Streptosporangium sp. NBC_01755: one gene and its partner. The protein of the gene in region 1 interacts with the protein of each later gene in a pairwise test. Links are inferred from orthologs where the notes say so. Each region holds a gene or a part of one and is shown on either strand. Other genes may lie near its edges. The genes, in order: OG884_RS30160 and OG884_RS18040.

The links.
Region 2: the proteins of OG884_RS30160 (region 1) and OG884_RS18040 interact in binary tests that used the Escherichia coli proteins (3 or more experiments, as listed by UniProt). The link is inferred for Streptosporangium sp. NBC_01755 from one-to-one orthologs.

Annotation. Positions count from the first base shown.
Region 1 is NZ_CP109131.1:6,350,175-6,358,097, reverse strand. The notes cover bases 1,542-4,398. They hold OG884_RS30160 (hotdog fold thioesterase), read left to right. Parts: upstream 1,542-2,708; coding sequence 2,709-3,089; downstream 3,090-4,398. Other genes in these bases: OG884_RS30150 (amino acid ABC transporter permease), read right to left, coding at 4,162-4,398; OG884_RS30155 (amino acid ABC transporter ATP-binding protein), read right to left, coding at 3,404-4,165; polA (DNA polymerase I), read right to left, coding at 1,542-2,599. Outside these bases: more of polA, read right to left, coding at 1-1,541; more of OG884_RS30150, read right to left, coding at 4,399-5,010; OG884_RS30145 (ABC transporter substrate-binding protein), read right to left, coding at 5,014-5,832; OG884_RS30140 (DUF4352 domain-containing protein), read left to right, coding at 6,118-6,678; OG884_RS30135 (ABC transporter ATP-binding protein), read right to left, coding at 6,754-7,527; OG884_RS30130 (ABC transporter ATP-binding protein), read right to left, coding at 7,517-7,923. UniProt on the Escherichia coli protein: Required for optimal enterobactin synthesis. Acts as a proofreading enzyme that prevents EntB misacylation by hydrolyzing the thioester bound existing between EntB and wrongly charged molecules.
Region 2 is NZ_CP109131.1:3,833,238-3,841,043, forward strand. What follows is about bases 1-2,740. They hold OG884_RS18040 (isochorismatase family protein), read left to right. Parts: upstream 1-906; coding sequence 907-1,575; downstream 1,576-2,740. Other genes in these bases: dhbC (isochorismate synthase DhbC), read left to right, coding at 1-864; OG884_RS18045 (MFS transporter), read right to left, coding at 1,624-2,740. In the rest of the region: more of OG884_RS18045, read right to left, coding at 2,741-2,898; OG884_RS18050 (PLP-dependent cysteine synthase family protein), read right to left, coding at 2,948-4,231; OG884_RS18055 (hypothetical protein), read right to left, coding at 4,341-4,811; modA (molybdate ABC transporter substrate-binding protein), read right to left, coding at 5,088-5,885; OG884_RS18065 (hypothetical protein), read right to left, coding at 6,247-6,567; OG884_RS18070 (hypothetical protein), read right to left, coding at 6,564-6,800; OG884_RS18075 (hypothetical protein), read left to right, coding at 7,168-7,296; OG884_RS18080 (helix-turn-helix domain-containing protein), read left to right, coding at 7,683-7,806. UniProt on the Escherichia coli protein: Involved in the biosynthesis of the siderophore enterobactin (enterochelin), which is a macrocyclic trimeric lactone of N-(2,3-dihydroxybenzoyl)-serine.

The DNA of each region.
Region 1 (7,923 bases):
GGTCGCGCAACGTCTCCAGCTCACCGGGGGCCACCTCGAAGACGAGCTCGTCGTGGACCTGCAGCAGCATCCGGGAGCCGAGCGCCGCCTCCTTGAGCGCGCCCTGCACGTTGAGCATGGCGACCTTGATGATGTCGGCCGCCGAACCCTGGATGGGCGCGTTGAGCGCCATCCGCTCGGCCATCTCGCGGCGCTGGCGGTTGTCGCTGTTGAGGTCGGGCAGGTAGCGGCGCCGACCCATGATCGTCTCGGTGTAGCCGTCGTTCCTGGCCTGCGCGACGATCGCGTTGAGGAAGTCGCGGACGCCGCCGAACTCCTCGAAATACCCCTCCTTGAGCGCTCTGGCCTCGGAGACGGGGATGTTGAGCTGCTCCGACAGCCCGAAGTCGGACAGTCCGTAGGCGAGGCCGTAGTTCATCGCCTTGATCTTGGCCCGCATCTCCCCGGTGACCTGCTCGGGCTCGGTGTCGAAGACCCGGGCCGCGGTGGCCTTGTGGAAGTCGTGCCCGGACTCGAAGGACGCGATCAGCGCCTCGTCGCCGGACAGGTGGGCCATGATGCGCAGCTCGATCTGGCTGTAGTCGGCGGTCAGCAGGGTCTCGAAGCCCTTGCCGACCACGAAGCCCTGCCGGATGCGGCGGCCCTCGGCGGTGCGGATCGGGATGTTCTGCAGGTTGGGCTTCTCCGAGCTGAGCCGCCCGGTGGCCGCCACGATCTGGTTGAACGTGGTGTGGATGCGGCCGTCGTCGGCGATCTCCTTGATCAGGCCCTCGACCGTGACCTTCAGCTTGGCCTGGTCGCGGTGGCGCAGCATGATCGTCGGCAGCTCGTGCTCGGTCTGGGCGGCCAGCCAGGCCAGCGCGCCGGCGTCGGTGGTGTAGCCCGTCTTGGTCTTCTTGGTCTTGGGCAGGTTGAGCTTGACGAACAGGATCTCCTGGAGCTGCTTGGGCGAGCCCAGGTTGAACTGCTCGCCGCCCACGGAGGCGTGTGCCGCCTCGACCGCCTGCTTGACCGCGGCGCCGAACTCGGCCTCCAGGCCGCTGAGATACTCCCGGCCGGCGGCGATGCCGGCCCGCTCCAGCTCGGCCAGCACGGTGACGAGCGGCAGCTCCACGTCTCGCATCAGGTGAATACCGCCCAGCGGCTCCAGGAACGCCTCCAGCGCGTCGGCGAGCTCGCCGACCGCCAGTGCCCGCAGGGCCAGGTCTTGGGCGGCGTCGTCGTCCTGGTCGTCGAAGAGGCTGGCCTGGCCGCCGTTGTCGGCCTCGCCGCGCAGCTCGCGCCGCAGGTAGACCCGCACCAGGTCCTCCAGCGGGAACGAGCGCTGCCCTGGCGTCGCCAGGTAGGCGGCCAGCGCGGTGTCGCAGGTGAGGCCGCGCAACTCCATGCCCTGCGCCCACAGCGCGAGCATCGGGCCCTTGGCGTCGTGCACCGCCTTGGACTTCGAGGAGTCTGCCAGCCACTCGCGCAGGGCCGCCTCGTCGGCCTCGGTCAGCGTGGTCGGGTCGATGAACGCGGCCCCGGCCCCGGCCGCCGCGATGGCGATGCTGTCGACACGGCCGGTGCCGCTGCCGTACTCGCCCTTGAAGGCCAGGCCGACGCGGCCCTCGGGCAGCGCGCGCAGCCACGGGTCCACCTCGTCGGGGCCGAGGGTGACGACCTCGACCTCGAAGCCCTCCTCCGTCGCCGCCTCGGGCGAGCCGATCGTCTTGAACAGCCGGTCGCGGATCTCGCCGCGGAACTCCAGCGTGTCGAGGATCTTGTTGATCTCGTCGCGGTCGGCCGCGCCGACCGTCAGCTCGGAGACCTCGTGCTCCAGCGGGACGTCGCGGATCAGCTGGGTGAGGCGCCGGTTCATCAGCACCTGGTCGAGGTGGTCACGGAGCTTGTCGCCGACCTTTCCCTTGACCTCGTCCACCCGGTTGACCAGCTCCTCCAGCGAGCCGAACTCGCGGATCCACTTGGCCGCGGTCTTCTCCCCCACGCCGGGGATGTTCTTCAGGTTGTCGCTGGAGTCGCCGCGGATGGCCGCGAAGTCGGGATACTGCGCCGGGGTGAGCTCGTACTTCTCCAGGACCGCCTCGGGGGTGAAACGGGTCATGTTGCTGATGCCGACGCGGGTCATCAGCACGGTGACCCGCTCGTCGACGAGCTGCAGCGCGTCCCGGTCGCCGGTGACGATCAGCACGTTCATGCCCTGCCCGGCGGCACGGGTGGCGAGGGTGGCGATCAGGTCGTCGGCCTCGTATCCGGCCAGCGACAGGTGCGGCACGCGCACCGCGTCGAGCACCTCGTGGATCAGGCTCATCTGGCTGCGGAAGCTGTCGGGGCTCGCGCTCCGGTTCGCCTTGTAGTCGGCGTACTCCTCGTGGCGGAACGTCGGCTCGGAACGGTCGAAGCAGACCGCCACGTGGGTCGGCCGCTCGTCACGGAGCACGTTGACCAGCATCGAGGTGAAACCGTAGACCGCGTTGGTCGTCTGGCCCGTGGTGGTGGAGAAGTTCTCCTCCGGCAGGGCGTAGAAGGCCCGATAGGCGAGTGAATGCCCATCCAGCAGCAGGAGACACGGACGAGTGGGGGTCGCTTCGTTCTTCGGCACAGCGAAAGCCTAGTCTCCTGATACGACAGAAAGCCTGACTCACCTGACAGGAGACATCCCCTTGACCATGACCGACCCCGACGAGGCCACCCTGCCCATCGAAGAGCAGATGAGCGCCGCCCACCGGAACACGCTGATCGAACGGATGGGCATCGTGATCACCGATGCCACTCCCGAGCGGGTGGTCGGCACGATGCCGGTCGAGGGCAACATCCAGCCGCGCGGCCTGCTGCACGGCGGCGCCTCGTGCGTGCTGGCGGAGACGCTGGGCTCGATCGGCGCGCTACTGCACGCGGGCCCCGGACGCATCGCCTTGGGCATCGAGATCAACGCCACCCACCACCGCTCGGCCACCTCGGGGCTGGTCACCGGCGTGGCCACCCGGCTGCACGGCGGCCGGACGCTCACCAGCTACGACATCGAGATCGTCGACGAGCAGGACCGCCGGGTGTGCAGCGCGCGCCTCAGCTGCATGCTGCGCGACGCCTGAACACACCCGGATCGCCTTTTTGCCATTGTCGGGCGACGATTCCGCTACGGTGGGTGACGGCGATGCCCGCGGGGAGGCCGAGTAGAAAACGTACGGGGTCGGGGAAGCTCCATACGGCGCCAAAGGCCTCCCCCGGGCTCGTGAGATGGCCGCCCCGTCGGCCTCTCCGAACGGCCCGCCCCGATCACGCTCCGGTGCGCCGCCCCTCCGCGTCCGGTGGGCTCGCGGGCACCCGCGCAACCGCCCCGTACCGCCCGTACCGCGTGAACGCGCACGGCCCGCGCCGAGCGGGCACGGGCCGTGCGACGTGAGGCTCAGATATCCGTGTGCGTCGGGTCGAGCACGCGGCGCAGGAAGGTCTTCGTGCGCTCGTGCCGCGGAGCGCCGATCACCTGCTCCGGGGTGCCGTCCTCCACGATCACGCCGCCGTCCATGAACACCACCCGGTCGGCCACGTCGCGGGCGAACGCCATCTCGTGGGTGACCACGAGCATCGTCATCCCCTCCTCGGCGAGCTTGCGCATGACAGTGAGCACGTCACCGACGAGTTCCGGGTCGAGCGCCGAGGTGGGCTCGTCGAAGAGCATCAGCGCCGGGCTCATGGCCAGCGCCCTGGCGATGGCCACCCGCTGCTGCTGGCCGCCGGAGAGCTGGGTGGGATAGGCGTCGCACTTCTCACCGATGCCGACCTTGTCCAGGTTCTCCCTGGCGATCTTCTCGGCCTCGGCCTTGCCCCGCTTCAGCACCCGGCGCTGCGAGACGATCACGTTCTGCAGGACTGTCATGTGCGGAAACAGGTTGAACTGCTGGAAGACCATCCCGATGCCGCGGCGGGCGGCGTCGATGTCGACGTCGCGGTCGGTCAGCTCCACTCCGTGGACGACCACCCTCCCCGACGTCGGCTGCTCCAGCAGGTTCACACAGCGCAGCAACGTGGACTTGCCCGACCCCGAGGGGCCGATGACGCAGACCACCTGGCCGGGGTCGACGGCGAAGTCGATGCCCTTGAGAACCTCCAGCTTGCCGAAGCGCTTGTGCAGGTCACGGATCTCGACCGCGTGGTTCACCGGAGTCACCGTCCCTTCGCCTGGCGCTTCTCCAGCCGGGACGCGAGATAGCCCAGCGGGATGGTGACCAGAAGGTATGTCACGCCCACGACCAGGATGGGCGTGGCGTTGGCATGGGTCGAGGCCATGTCGTTGCCGAACTTCGTGAGCTCGACGTAGTCACCGGAGACACCGAGGAACAGCACCAGCGAGGAGTCCTTGAGCAGGGACACGAACTGGTTGGTCGTCGGCGGGATCACGATGCGCACGGCCTGCGGGATGACGATGGAGATCATGGCCCGCGTGTACGACATGCCCAGCGAGCGCGCCGCCTCCATCTGCCCCTTGGGCACCGCCTGGAGTCCCGCCCTGAGCGTCTCGGCCATGTAGGCCGAACCGACGATCGTCAGACCCAGGATGCCCTCGCCGTAGGTGCCGCCCGGCACCTGGAAGCCGCTCAGGGCCAGGGGCAGGAACAGGATGAGCAGGAAGATCAGCAGCGCGGGCAGGCCGCGGAAGATCTCGATGTAGGCGATCGCGATCCACCGGTAGGGCCGCACCGACGACATCCGCATCAGCGCGAACAGCAGACCGAGCAGGAAGGCGAAGACGAAACCGCCGACCGAGTAGATGATCGTGTTCTTCAGCGCGATCGTGAACAGTTCGGGAAGCGTCTTCTCCGCGACGTCGAGTCTGGCGAAGTTCTTGCCGAGTTCGGCCCACTCGATGCTCAGGGCCAGGAAGACGACCACGGCCGCCAGTACGACGTATTGGACGGCCCGGCTGATCTGCTGTCTCTTACGGGGACTGAGCCCACTCCCGGCGGGGGCGCCCCCACCGGGAGTGGGCTCGGTCGTCGTTGGCTGGTCCGTCATCGGTTAGCCGAGCTCCCCGGGCTTCTTACCGAACCACTTGACGAAGATCTGCTCGTAGGTGCCGTCCGACTTGGCCGTGGTGATCGCGTCGTTGATCGCCTTGAGCAGGACCGGGTCGGCGCCCTTCTTCAGGCCGACGCCGTACTGCTCGCCGGTGTCGAGGCTGGCGACCAGCTCGAACTTCTCCGCGATCTCGGGCTTCTTCAGCCAGGTCAGGACGACGGGAAGGTCCTGGACGATCACGTCGACCTGGCCGGACTGCAGGCCGAGCAGTTCCTTGGGAGAGTCGGCGAACTCCTTCGGGTCCATGCCCTTGCCCTTGACGTAGTCGAGGCCCGTGGTCGAGGCCTGGGCGCCGAGCTTGAGGCCCTTGGCCTTGACCTCCTCCAGGGTCGCGACGCCGGCGCCCTTCTTGGCCAGCAGTGCCTGCGTGGCGTCGAAGTAGGGCTCGGAGAAGTCGATGTTGGCCTTGCGCTCCTCGGTGATCGTCATACCGGCGGCGGCCACGTCACACTTGCCCGCCGCCATCGCCGCGCCACTCTTGATGACGGCGAAGTCGATGTCGACGATCTCCTGTGTCAGGCCGAGCTTCTTGGCCGCCAGGTCGACGATGTCGACGTCGAAGCCGACGACCTTGTCACCCTCCTTGAACTGGAACGGCTCGTAGGGCAGGTTGGTGCACGTGGTCAGCTTGCCAGGGGTGATCACCTGCGGGCCGGCCGCGGCCGCGGGAGCACTCGCCGAGGCACCATCGCTCGGGCTCGCGGTGGTGGCCTCGCCACCACCGCAGGCCGCGAGGCCGAGCGCACCGGCGACGACCATCGCGCCCACCGTAAGCGCACGACGGGAAACAAAACTTAGGCCCACAAAGGCCTCCTTACGGTCAATGTCGCTTCTTGTATGGATACCTCAGTGCAGGTCATGCTCCATCACCTGCACAATCGTGCAGATCACCGGTATGACACAATTCGGACAACAACCGTGTCAGGAGCCCCCCGTCCCACACCCTGCTCCGGTACGGATCGGGATGCGAGCACTTGCCTGATCGCCAACGCCATCCGGGCGAGCCGTTGAACCTCGGAGCCGGACTCGGTTACGTTGCCCGATATGCGTGCCCTCATGATCCTGTTCAGCGGTGCCGCTCTCACCGCCACCGTCCTGTCCGGCTGCACCGGAGAGGGACCGGTCGCATCCGCCTCCCCCTCGGCCACCCCCACCCCGACCTACGAGCTCCCGCCGCGCCCGGTACGGCCGGGCGAGAGCCCCGTCAGGGCCGCGCCGGTGACCGACGGCGACACCCGGTTCCAGGTGATCGGCCTGCAGAAGGGGCTGAGCGGCTTCTTCGGCAGCCACGCCGAGTGGCAGGCCAAGGGCCAATACGTGGTCGTACGGATCCTCGTGGAGAACCCCGGCCGCACCAACTCCCGCTTCGACGCCAAGCGGCAGAAGCTCATCACCGCCGACGGCACCGTCCACGCGATCGACAAGTTCGCGCAGGCCATCAAGCGGCAGCCGGACACGCTTCCGCTCGGCGCCCAGGTCAGGATCGAAATGGACCTGTGGTACGACATCCCCGCCGAGGCGAAGGTCTCCGCGATCATGCTGTTCGGCGACCCGCCCCTCGGCGTTGGGGGCACCACCGACGGCGTGCGGGTACCGCTGTCCTGAGCCTCCCCGACATGTGCGGGCCCACCGCGCGCCGACGCGCGGCGGGCCCGTCCATCTGCCATGAAAGGCGCCGGGTCAGGCCTGCTCCTCCGGAGCCGAGGCAGCGGCGGGAGCACCCGCCCCCTCCTCGACCAGGTCCTGCGACACTCCACCGCCCAGGTAGGCGGCCTGCACGGCGGGGTCGTTGAGCAGCTCGTCCGCGGGCGCGCTCTTGACCACCTTCCCGGTCTCCAGGACGTAGGCGCGGTGGGCCAGCTTCAGCGCCTGCTGGGCGTTCTGCTCCACCAGCAGCACCGTGGTGCCCCGGCGGTTGATCTCCTCGATGATCGAGAAGATCTGCTGCACGATCAGCGGCGCCAGGCCCATCGACGGCTCGTCAAGCAGGAGCAGCTTGGGCTTGGCCATCAGCGCGCGGCCGATGGCGAGCATCTGCTGCTCACCTCCGGACATCGTGCCGCCCATCTGGGTCCTGCGCTCCTTCAGGCGGGGGAACAGCTCGTAGACCTCGTCCAGGTCGGTGCTGAAATCACCCGAGCGGGTATAGGCACCCATGAGCAGGTTGTCCTGCACCGTCATGCCCGGGAACACACCCCGGCCCTCGGGCGCCTGCCCCAAACCCGCGACGACCCGCTTGTGGCCGGGCATCTTGCTGATGTCATTGCCGTCGAAGGTGATGCCCCCCGACGACAGCGGACGCAGGCCCGAGATCGTCTTCAGGGTCGTGGTCTTACCCGCCCCGTTCGCCCCGATGAGCGTGACGATCTCGCCCTCGTTCACCTCGACCGAGATGCCCTTGAGCGCCTCGATCTTGCCGTAGTGGACATGGATGTCCTTGACCTCAAGAAGCATCGGCGGGAGCCCCCAAATACGCCTCGACGACCCGAGGGTCGGTCCGCACCTCGTCCGGCAGGCCATCGGCGATCTTCTGGCCGAAGTCCAGCACCGCGATGCGGTCGCTGATGCCCATGATGAGGCTCATGTCGTGCTCGATGATCAGAATCGTCCGCCCGGCGTCGCGGATGTCCCGGATCAGCTGCTGCAGCGCCACCTTCTCCGCCGGGTTCATACCGGCGGCGGGCTCGTCCAGCAGCAGCAGCTTCGGGTTGGTCGCCAGAGCGCGGGCGATCTCCAGACGGCGCTGGTCACCGTAGGGCAGGTTCTTGGCGTGGTCCTGCGCACGGCGCGAGATGCCGACGAAGTCGAGCAGCTCCATCGCCAGCGCACGCCCGTCGCGCTCGGCCCTGC
Region 2 (7,806 bases), 2.5 Mb from region 1 along the record:
GTCACGGGCACGTTCACCGGATTCGGCCCGGTTCCCGACCCCGGCGACTACATGCGCGGTGTGGAGAAGGCGCTGGCCAAGCTGACCGCCGGAGAGCTCAAGAAGATCGTGCTGGCCCGCGCCCTGGACGTCACCCTGGGCGCCCCCGTCGACGTCGGGCGTGTGCTGCGCAACCTCGTCCGGCGTGACCCGCAGGCCTACGGTTACGCGGTCGACCTGCCGTCGAGCACCGCCACCACCCGCACGCTGCTGGGGGCCAGCCCCGAGCTGCTCGTCTCCCGTTCCGGCCGCCAGATCACCACGAACCCGCTGGCCGGGTCCGTACCCCGTCACCCGGACCCTGTCATCGACCGTGAACGGGCCCGCGCCCTGCTCACCTCCGACAAGGATCTCCGCGAGCACGCCCTGGTGATCGAGAGCATCGTGGAGGCCCTGCGCCCGTACTGCCGGGAACTCTCGGTACCTGCCGGGCCCTCACCGCTGTCCACCGCCTCCATGTGGCATCTGTCGACCCGGATCACCGGCGTGCTCGACGACCCGGCGGTCACGTCGCTGGAGCTGGCCATGATGCTGCACCCCACCCCCGCCGTCTGCGGCACCCCCGCGAGCGCCGCGCGCCAGGCCATCGAGGAGATCGAGCCGTTCGACCGCGGCCTGTACGCCGGCCTGGTCGGGTGGGGTGACGCGACGGGCGACGGCGAATGGGTCGTGACCATCCGCTGTGCCGAGGTCGCCGACCAGACCCTGAGGCTGTTCGCCGGTGCGGGAATCGTCGCCGGTTCGGTGCCGGAGACCGAGCTCGCCGAGACCACCGCCAAGTTCCAGACCATGCTCCGCGCCGTCGGCCTGGACCAGGACCGCTGACCCACCGTCTGGCCCACCGTCGTAGGAAAGGAGACAGTGCCCGTGGCCCTTCCCCAGATCGCCTCCTACCCGCTGCCGGGAGAAGGCGATCTTCCTGAGAACCGGGTGGCCTGGCGCCCTGATCCGCGCCGAGCCATCCTGCTGGTCCATGACATGCAGAACTACTTCCTCGCACCCTTCGCCGCCGGTGCCTCACCGCTGACCGGGCTCATCGACAACATCGGCCTGTTGCGCGAGGCCTGCGCCGGGCTGGGGGTCCCGGTCGTCTACTCGATGCAGCCCGGCGGCCAGAGCAGCCATCAGCGCGGCCTGCTCCAGGACTTCTGGGGCTCGGGCATCCCCGGTTCGCAGGAGAGTGAGATCGTCGCGAGCCTCCTTCCCGCGGCGGCCGACATCCTGCTCACCAAGTGGCGCTACAGCGCCTTCTGCAGGACCGACCTGCGCGCCCGGATGGACGCCATGGGCCGTGACCAGATCATCGTCTGCGGTGTCTACGCCCACATCGGCTGCCTCATGACCGCCTGCGACGCCTTCATGCAGGACCTGCAGCCGTTCCTGGTGGCCGACGCCGTCGCCGACTTCTCCTGGGAACACCACACCATGGCCCTCGCCTACGCCGCCCAGCGCTGCGCGGTCACGGCCGTCACCCGCGGCCTGCTGCGCGGGTGGGATCCCGCGCGGCAGGCCGCCGAGATGGTCGGCGGTGGGTAGCCGACCGCCGGAACCCGCTTCGCGAGGCCGCGCCGTCTCCGAGGCGCGTCACGCCGGCGCCGGAGCGGTCTGCGGTGAGGTCGCCAGGCGTCCCGATCGATCCAGGGCGGCGACGGCCGCGGCGCAGCCAAGGCCGATCAGCGCCAGGGCCAGCCACGGCAGGCTCGGCAGACCCGTCCGCGCGCCCAGATCCAGCGCCCACCCGGTGAGCAGGTTGCCCGCGGCGATGCCGATCCCGGCCAGGGTGCTGTAAAGCCCGTAGTAGGTACCCACCATGTGCCGGCCGCCGAAAGTGGCGATGGTCGCCATCTCGAACGGATAGATGATCATAGTAGCCAGGCTGAGCAGCACCGCCGTCCCCAGGACGGGGAGCAGCACGAGCACTCCGGCGACGCCGCCGGAGTGGCCGGCGTTGCCCGCCCAGGGGGCGGCCAGGGCCAGGGGGGTGAAGGCGAACCCCATCAGGACCAGGCCCCTGGCGATGGCCTGCGGCGGTCGCCACCGCCGGGTCGCCCACGCGGTCAGGCGGGCCTGACCGGCGATGGTCATCACCGCGGAGACCACGAAGACGAGGGTGACCCCCAGCTCACCACTCGTCATCCGGCGGATTTCCAGCGGCAGGCCCAGATAGACCTGGAAGTTCAGCACGTACGAGCCGATCATGGCCAGGGAGAACAGCAGGAAGGGGCGATTGCCGATCACCTCACGCCAGTCGAGCAGCACGCCCCGGCTGTCCTCGGTCCGCGGGCGCTCCCCTTTCGGCAGGGCCCGCAGCTGGGCAATGGTCAGCACGGCGAACATCACGCCCGCGACCAGGCAGACGAGCCTGAAGGCCACCGCGTTGAGCAGCAGGCCGACGAGCGGCCCGATCAGGATGCCGAGCTGGTAGAAGGCGTTGAACGCGGCGAACGCCTCGACCTTCCGCGCTCCGGCCTCCTGGGCGAGGTAGGCCCGTACGGCGGGGTTGAACAGCGCGCCGGCGAACCCGGTCAGGGCCGAGGCGGTCACCAGCATGGGCAGCGAGTCGGCCACGGCCAGCATCAGGAACGCGAGGGTGCGCAGCCCACAGCCCGCGATGATCATGGGTTTGTGGCCGAGCCGGTCGGCGAGGGTGCCGCCGATCAGGAACATGCCCTGCTGGCTGAGGTTGCGGATGCCAAGGATCAGGCCGACCAGTGCCGCCGGCAGCGCCAACGCTCCCGACAGATGACCGGCCAGGTAGGGCATCAGCATGTAGAAGCCGGTGTTGATGGTGAGCTGGTTGACCAGGAGTAGTTTCACCGGCCGGTCGAAGGAGCGGGCCAGGGCCAGGGTGCTTCTCACCGTCGGACCCCTCCGTCTTCGGATGAGCGGGCCAGGGCCAGGGTGCTTCTCACCGTCGGACCCCTCCGTCTTCGGAGGGCGCCCTCTCGGTTTTGGAGGGTGTCCTCTCGGCGGCGGTGTTCTCGACGCGGACATCACCCTCGGGAATCGCTTCCACACCGCCTCCCGGAACGGCCGTGGGTGTCTCCCCGTCGCACTTCGCCAGGGCGCCGGTGGTGGGGTCGAGCACGGTCGTACACCGGGTCCAGCGCGTCAGCTCGCGTTCGGCGGGATGGGCGATCTCGTCGGGGTCGGTCGCCGCCGGTGCGCCGAGCAGGCCCCATTCGGCGCAGTAGTCGTCGTTGAACACGGTGTCGAAGTAGCGGTGCGGACCGTCGGGGAAGACCGCCGCTATCCGGGCGTGACCGGGCAGCGTACGGGCCAGCCACGATGCCACCAGGGCCACCGCGCCGACGCTCCATCCGCCGGTGGCGTACCGCAGTGCGGCCAGGCGCCGGCAGGCCCAGACCGCTTCGGCGGGTGCGACCCAGTGGACCTCGTCGAATGCCTCGTACGCCACGTTGCGCGGGTAGATGCTGCTGCCCAGGCCGCGCATGAGCCGGGCGCGCGCGGGCTGGCCGAAGATGGTCGAGCCGATCGTGTCGACGCCGACGAGCCGGAGGTCGGGATAGAAGCGCCGTAGCGCGCGGGAGACTCCGGCGCTGTGACCGCCGGTGCCCACGCTGCACACCAGGACGTCGATCCGCCCGAGCTGACCGGCCAGTTCCGTGGCCAGTCCCGTGTAGGCGGCGACGTTGTCGGGGTTGTTGTACTGGTCCGGGCAGTAGGCGTCCGGATGCTCGCCGAGCAGTTCCCGCACGCGCTGGCGGCGTGCCTGCTGCCAGCCGCCCACCGGGTGCGGTTCGCCGACGACGACGACGCGCGCTCCGTAGGCGGACAGCAGCCGGCGCATCAGCGGTTCCATGCCCGGGTCGGTCACCAGCGTCACCGGGTGGCCACCGACGATGCCGGCCAGTGCCAGGCCCAGGCCGAAGGTCCCGCTGGTGGACTCCACGATGGGGGCCCCGGGTCGCAGCAGGCCGCGCTCGCGTGCCCGCTCGACGATGTAGAGGGCGGAGCGGTCCTTGATCCCTCCGGGGTTGCTGCCCTCCAGCTTCGCCCAGAACCCGCGCCCCTGCCCCGAGGCGATCTCCGGAATCCAGAGCACCGGGGTGTTGCCGACCACGTGCTCGGGGGCGTGGCAGGTGGCTCCGGTGATCAGCTGGCTGAGCGAGGTGGTGGCGATCTGTGGCGAACTCGCAGTGATCTGCGGTGAACTAAGTGTATATGTCATGATCCGTTTCCCCTGGATGCGATGTGATTGGCTCGCTGACGGGCGCGCGCGAACGACGGCTCATACCGCTCAGCAGGAGCGTGGAGTCGTTGGCGGCCCGAGGGGCGGGCTATATCCGGGAAACGGATTTGAGGAGAAGTAACGCGACCCCGGGCGGCGGACGGACCGGTCGCGCGCGACGCCGCGCGGGTGGCGGTGGAGGCGTCACGGCCTCCTCGGCCACCACAGGGTCACCGGTGATCGGGCCGGCAGGCACCAAGGCGCGCACGCCGGTGATCTGCGCTCCGGCAGCCGCACCGCACAGGTGGTGATCCTCGTCGACGGGCGGTACCGGGCACGGCAGGTGTTCCGCCGGAGTCCCCGCGCCGATCAGGGTGAGACGCCCGGTGGGGGCGTCGGCATCTCCGGCGGCGCTCACGTCGGCGTTCGCCGTGGCCGGCAGCCAGGGGCCGGGGGCCCGATGATGGCCCGAGTGGGCGGGGGCCACCACGCACAACGCCAGATGCATCAACACGACGGCACCGAGCACGGCAAGCCCTAGCGCGAAGGCTGCGCCTCCGCGCTGTGCGACTCGCCGCATCGATGCGATCATGACCACAAACGTACATTACCGCTTGCAGTCGATTGACTGCGGGGGGTTACTTTATGCCTTTAAAGGCTCCTAATAAGTGCGGGAGGCCGTACCGGCATTGGCCGGAGGCGCGCCTGCGGAGCGGTGTGTCCAGTGCCTGAGGCCACAGGGGCAGGGCAGGGCAGGGCAGGTCGGCCGGTTCGGGTGGATCGGCCCAGTTCAGGGCGATGAACGGCTCGGTGCGGCAGGGATGGTGCACCCGTTCGCGGGTGATGCGGTAGCGGGTCAGGGGGCTTGGAAGCCGGCCTTGGTCAGCACGTCCTTGCCCTGCTGGGACAGCACCAGATCGACGAACTGCTTGGCCGCCTCGGGGGCGGGCGCCTTGGACAGGGTCGCGATCGGGTAGTCGTTGATCGCCTTCTCCGCCTCGGGGAAGTCGATGCCCTGGACCTTGCCGTCGGAGGCGATCACGTCCGTCTTGTAGACCAGGGCGGCGTCGACCTCGCCGAGCGAGACCTTGGCCAGCGTGGCCTTGACGTCCTGTTCCAAGGTGACCGGCGTGACCTTCAATCCGGCCGCGTCCAGTGCCTTGACCGCTGCCGCGCCGCACGGCACCTGCTCGGCGCAGAGGGCGACCTTGACCTTCGGATCGGTCAGGTCGCCCAGGTCGTCGACCTTGGCCAGGTTGTCGGCGGGGACGGCGATCTGCAGGGTGTTGCGCACGAACGTGGCCGGGGCCGCGGCCAGGGAGGCGTCGGCGACGGTCTTCATCGTGGCCGGGCTGGCGGAAGCGAAGACGTCGGCCGGGGCGCCCTCGACGATCTGCTGGGCCAGCGTGGCGCTGGAACCGAAGTTGAACCGCACGGTCGTGCCCGGGTGCGCTGCCTCGAAGGTCTTGCCCAGCTCGGTGAACGTGCCGGTCAGCGAGGCGGCGGCGAACACGGTCAGCGTCGTGGCCCCGCCCCCGGACGGCCCGCCGGAGGAGGCGGAGGTGGCTGGATCGCTGGAACCGCAGCCGGACAGGCCGGCGGCCAATGTGAGGGCGATGGGGATCGTGGCCCACCGGGAAAGACGCCTGAACAACGAGGGCTCCTTACTGACTTCACCGTGCCGACCCAGAACGTCGTCACCGACAATCACGATACCTTCGCATATTCAGGCCTCAAGAGGCGATACCCATGGCAATTGGCAAAGAAGCTGCCCTTATATCATCGCACCTGCGATAAGTAGAGCAGGTGTGGTCGCAGCCCACCCGTCTCTCGTGGGCCCGACCCCGTCCCCGGCCACCCCAACGTCCACGACGATCCCGGCCAGGGCGTTCACTGCTTCGCTTTGTCCCGTATGGCGTCACGTACCACGCGGGCGCCTTTATTCGCGTCCGCGTGGTACGTCGTGGGCGGCACGGCGGCCTGGACCAGGGAAGGGATGGGGCCGCCGTGCCTGCTCAGAAGTGGCCGATGTCGGCTGAGGTGGAGGTGAGTGCCCAGCGGTGCAGGAGCGCGGTCATCTCGGCCTCGCGCATCTGCGCCTTGAGCCCCTCGATGGTGCGGTCGCACAGGAGCAAGGGTTCTGGGGTGGGCCAGGTGGCGATGGCGTGGAAGAGGCGGCTGCCGGTGCCGTACAGGACGGCCCATCCCGGCCAGGTGATCTCCAGCATGGCGGCCTCGGCGCGGGCTTCGTGGTCCCAGGTGTAGCAGGGCACGGGAGGGGCGGCCTGGCCGTCGCGGTGGCGGCCCCGGGGACGGGCGGGCCGTCGCTGGATCATGAGATCACCTGCCCGGCTTGCTCCTGCGCCTCCCGCGCGATGGTCTCCTGCCGATCGGTCTCGATGCGCAGGGCCTCCAGGGTGTCGGCGTCGACGGTACGTTCGGCCCCGGCGTGGAACGCGGCCAGAGGGAAGGGCTGCTCCCGGCTGGCCCACAGCCGTCCGGCGTCGCTGAGGATCAGCCGCCGGCCGGGGATGGCCGGTTCGGGGGTGCTGGATCTAACATCGTCCACTGATTGGACCTCCATCCGATCAAGGGCCCGTCCGGACGTTGGTAGCGGAGGACGGGCCCGCTTCATGGGGCAGGGCAGGACACGGAGGGGTGCGCCGCACGGGCCGGGTGGCCGGTACGGAGACGAGGTGACCGTTACGCGGTTGGGGAACAGGCGGTTGTTCGCCTGTGACGGGGCGCGAGGCGACGTCCAGTGCCGAGCCGGGGCGGATCTGGGCGGGAGTATCGGGGGAAGACGGCAGAGGGCCCGCCTGGGCGGCGGTACCGGTATCGCGGGCTCGGCGGCCAGGGCCTGTTCGGGAAGCCGTGGGGTAGGTGGTATCGGGATCACCTTGGCCGGGTCCTGCTCGGCAGACCGCTGAGCAGGTATGAACGCAATCACCTCGGCCGGGGCCGCGAAGGCGAGTGACTCGAAGCAGGGCAAGGAGCGGTCCCCGGTGCGGCGGGCCTCCAGGCGCGTGGCCATCAGATCGCCGGAGGGCTGGGCGTACTCGTGATCGGCGGGCCGGTCTGGGCAGCCGTGCGCGAAGGGCGCGTGCCCGCAGACAGCGCACCCCATCGGCATCGGCACAGCGTCGGCGAAGCAACCGCAGCGTTCCCTTGCCATCTGCGAGTCGAGGACTGGGGCACCAAGCCTGGTCATGGGTGAGGAGCGCCTTCCTGATCAAGGACTTGTTGACGGTGGCCCACACCGTTGACAAGCCCGATTTGCGTCAAGGCTGCTTGCGTCAGCACGGGCGTAAGCCTGTCACCGACTGCTCGAACTTCCCTACTCTGTGTGACGAGCCTCATGATGACGTGAGAATCTCAGGCTGGCAATCCCATCGCACATATTTGTTGCGTTGAGCAGGAGGAGCCGGTTGAGCTGCGGCACACTGACCGCATGAAGTACTCCACGGTCCGCCTGCGTCGTCTGTCGCGTGAGCTGCGCACCCTGCGTGCGACCACCGGCTTGACAACCGAGGCCGCCGCCGAACAACTTGGCTGGTCCAGGTCGAAGCTCAACC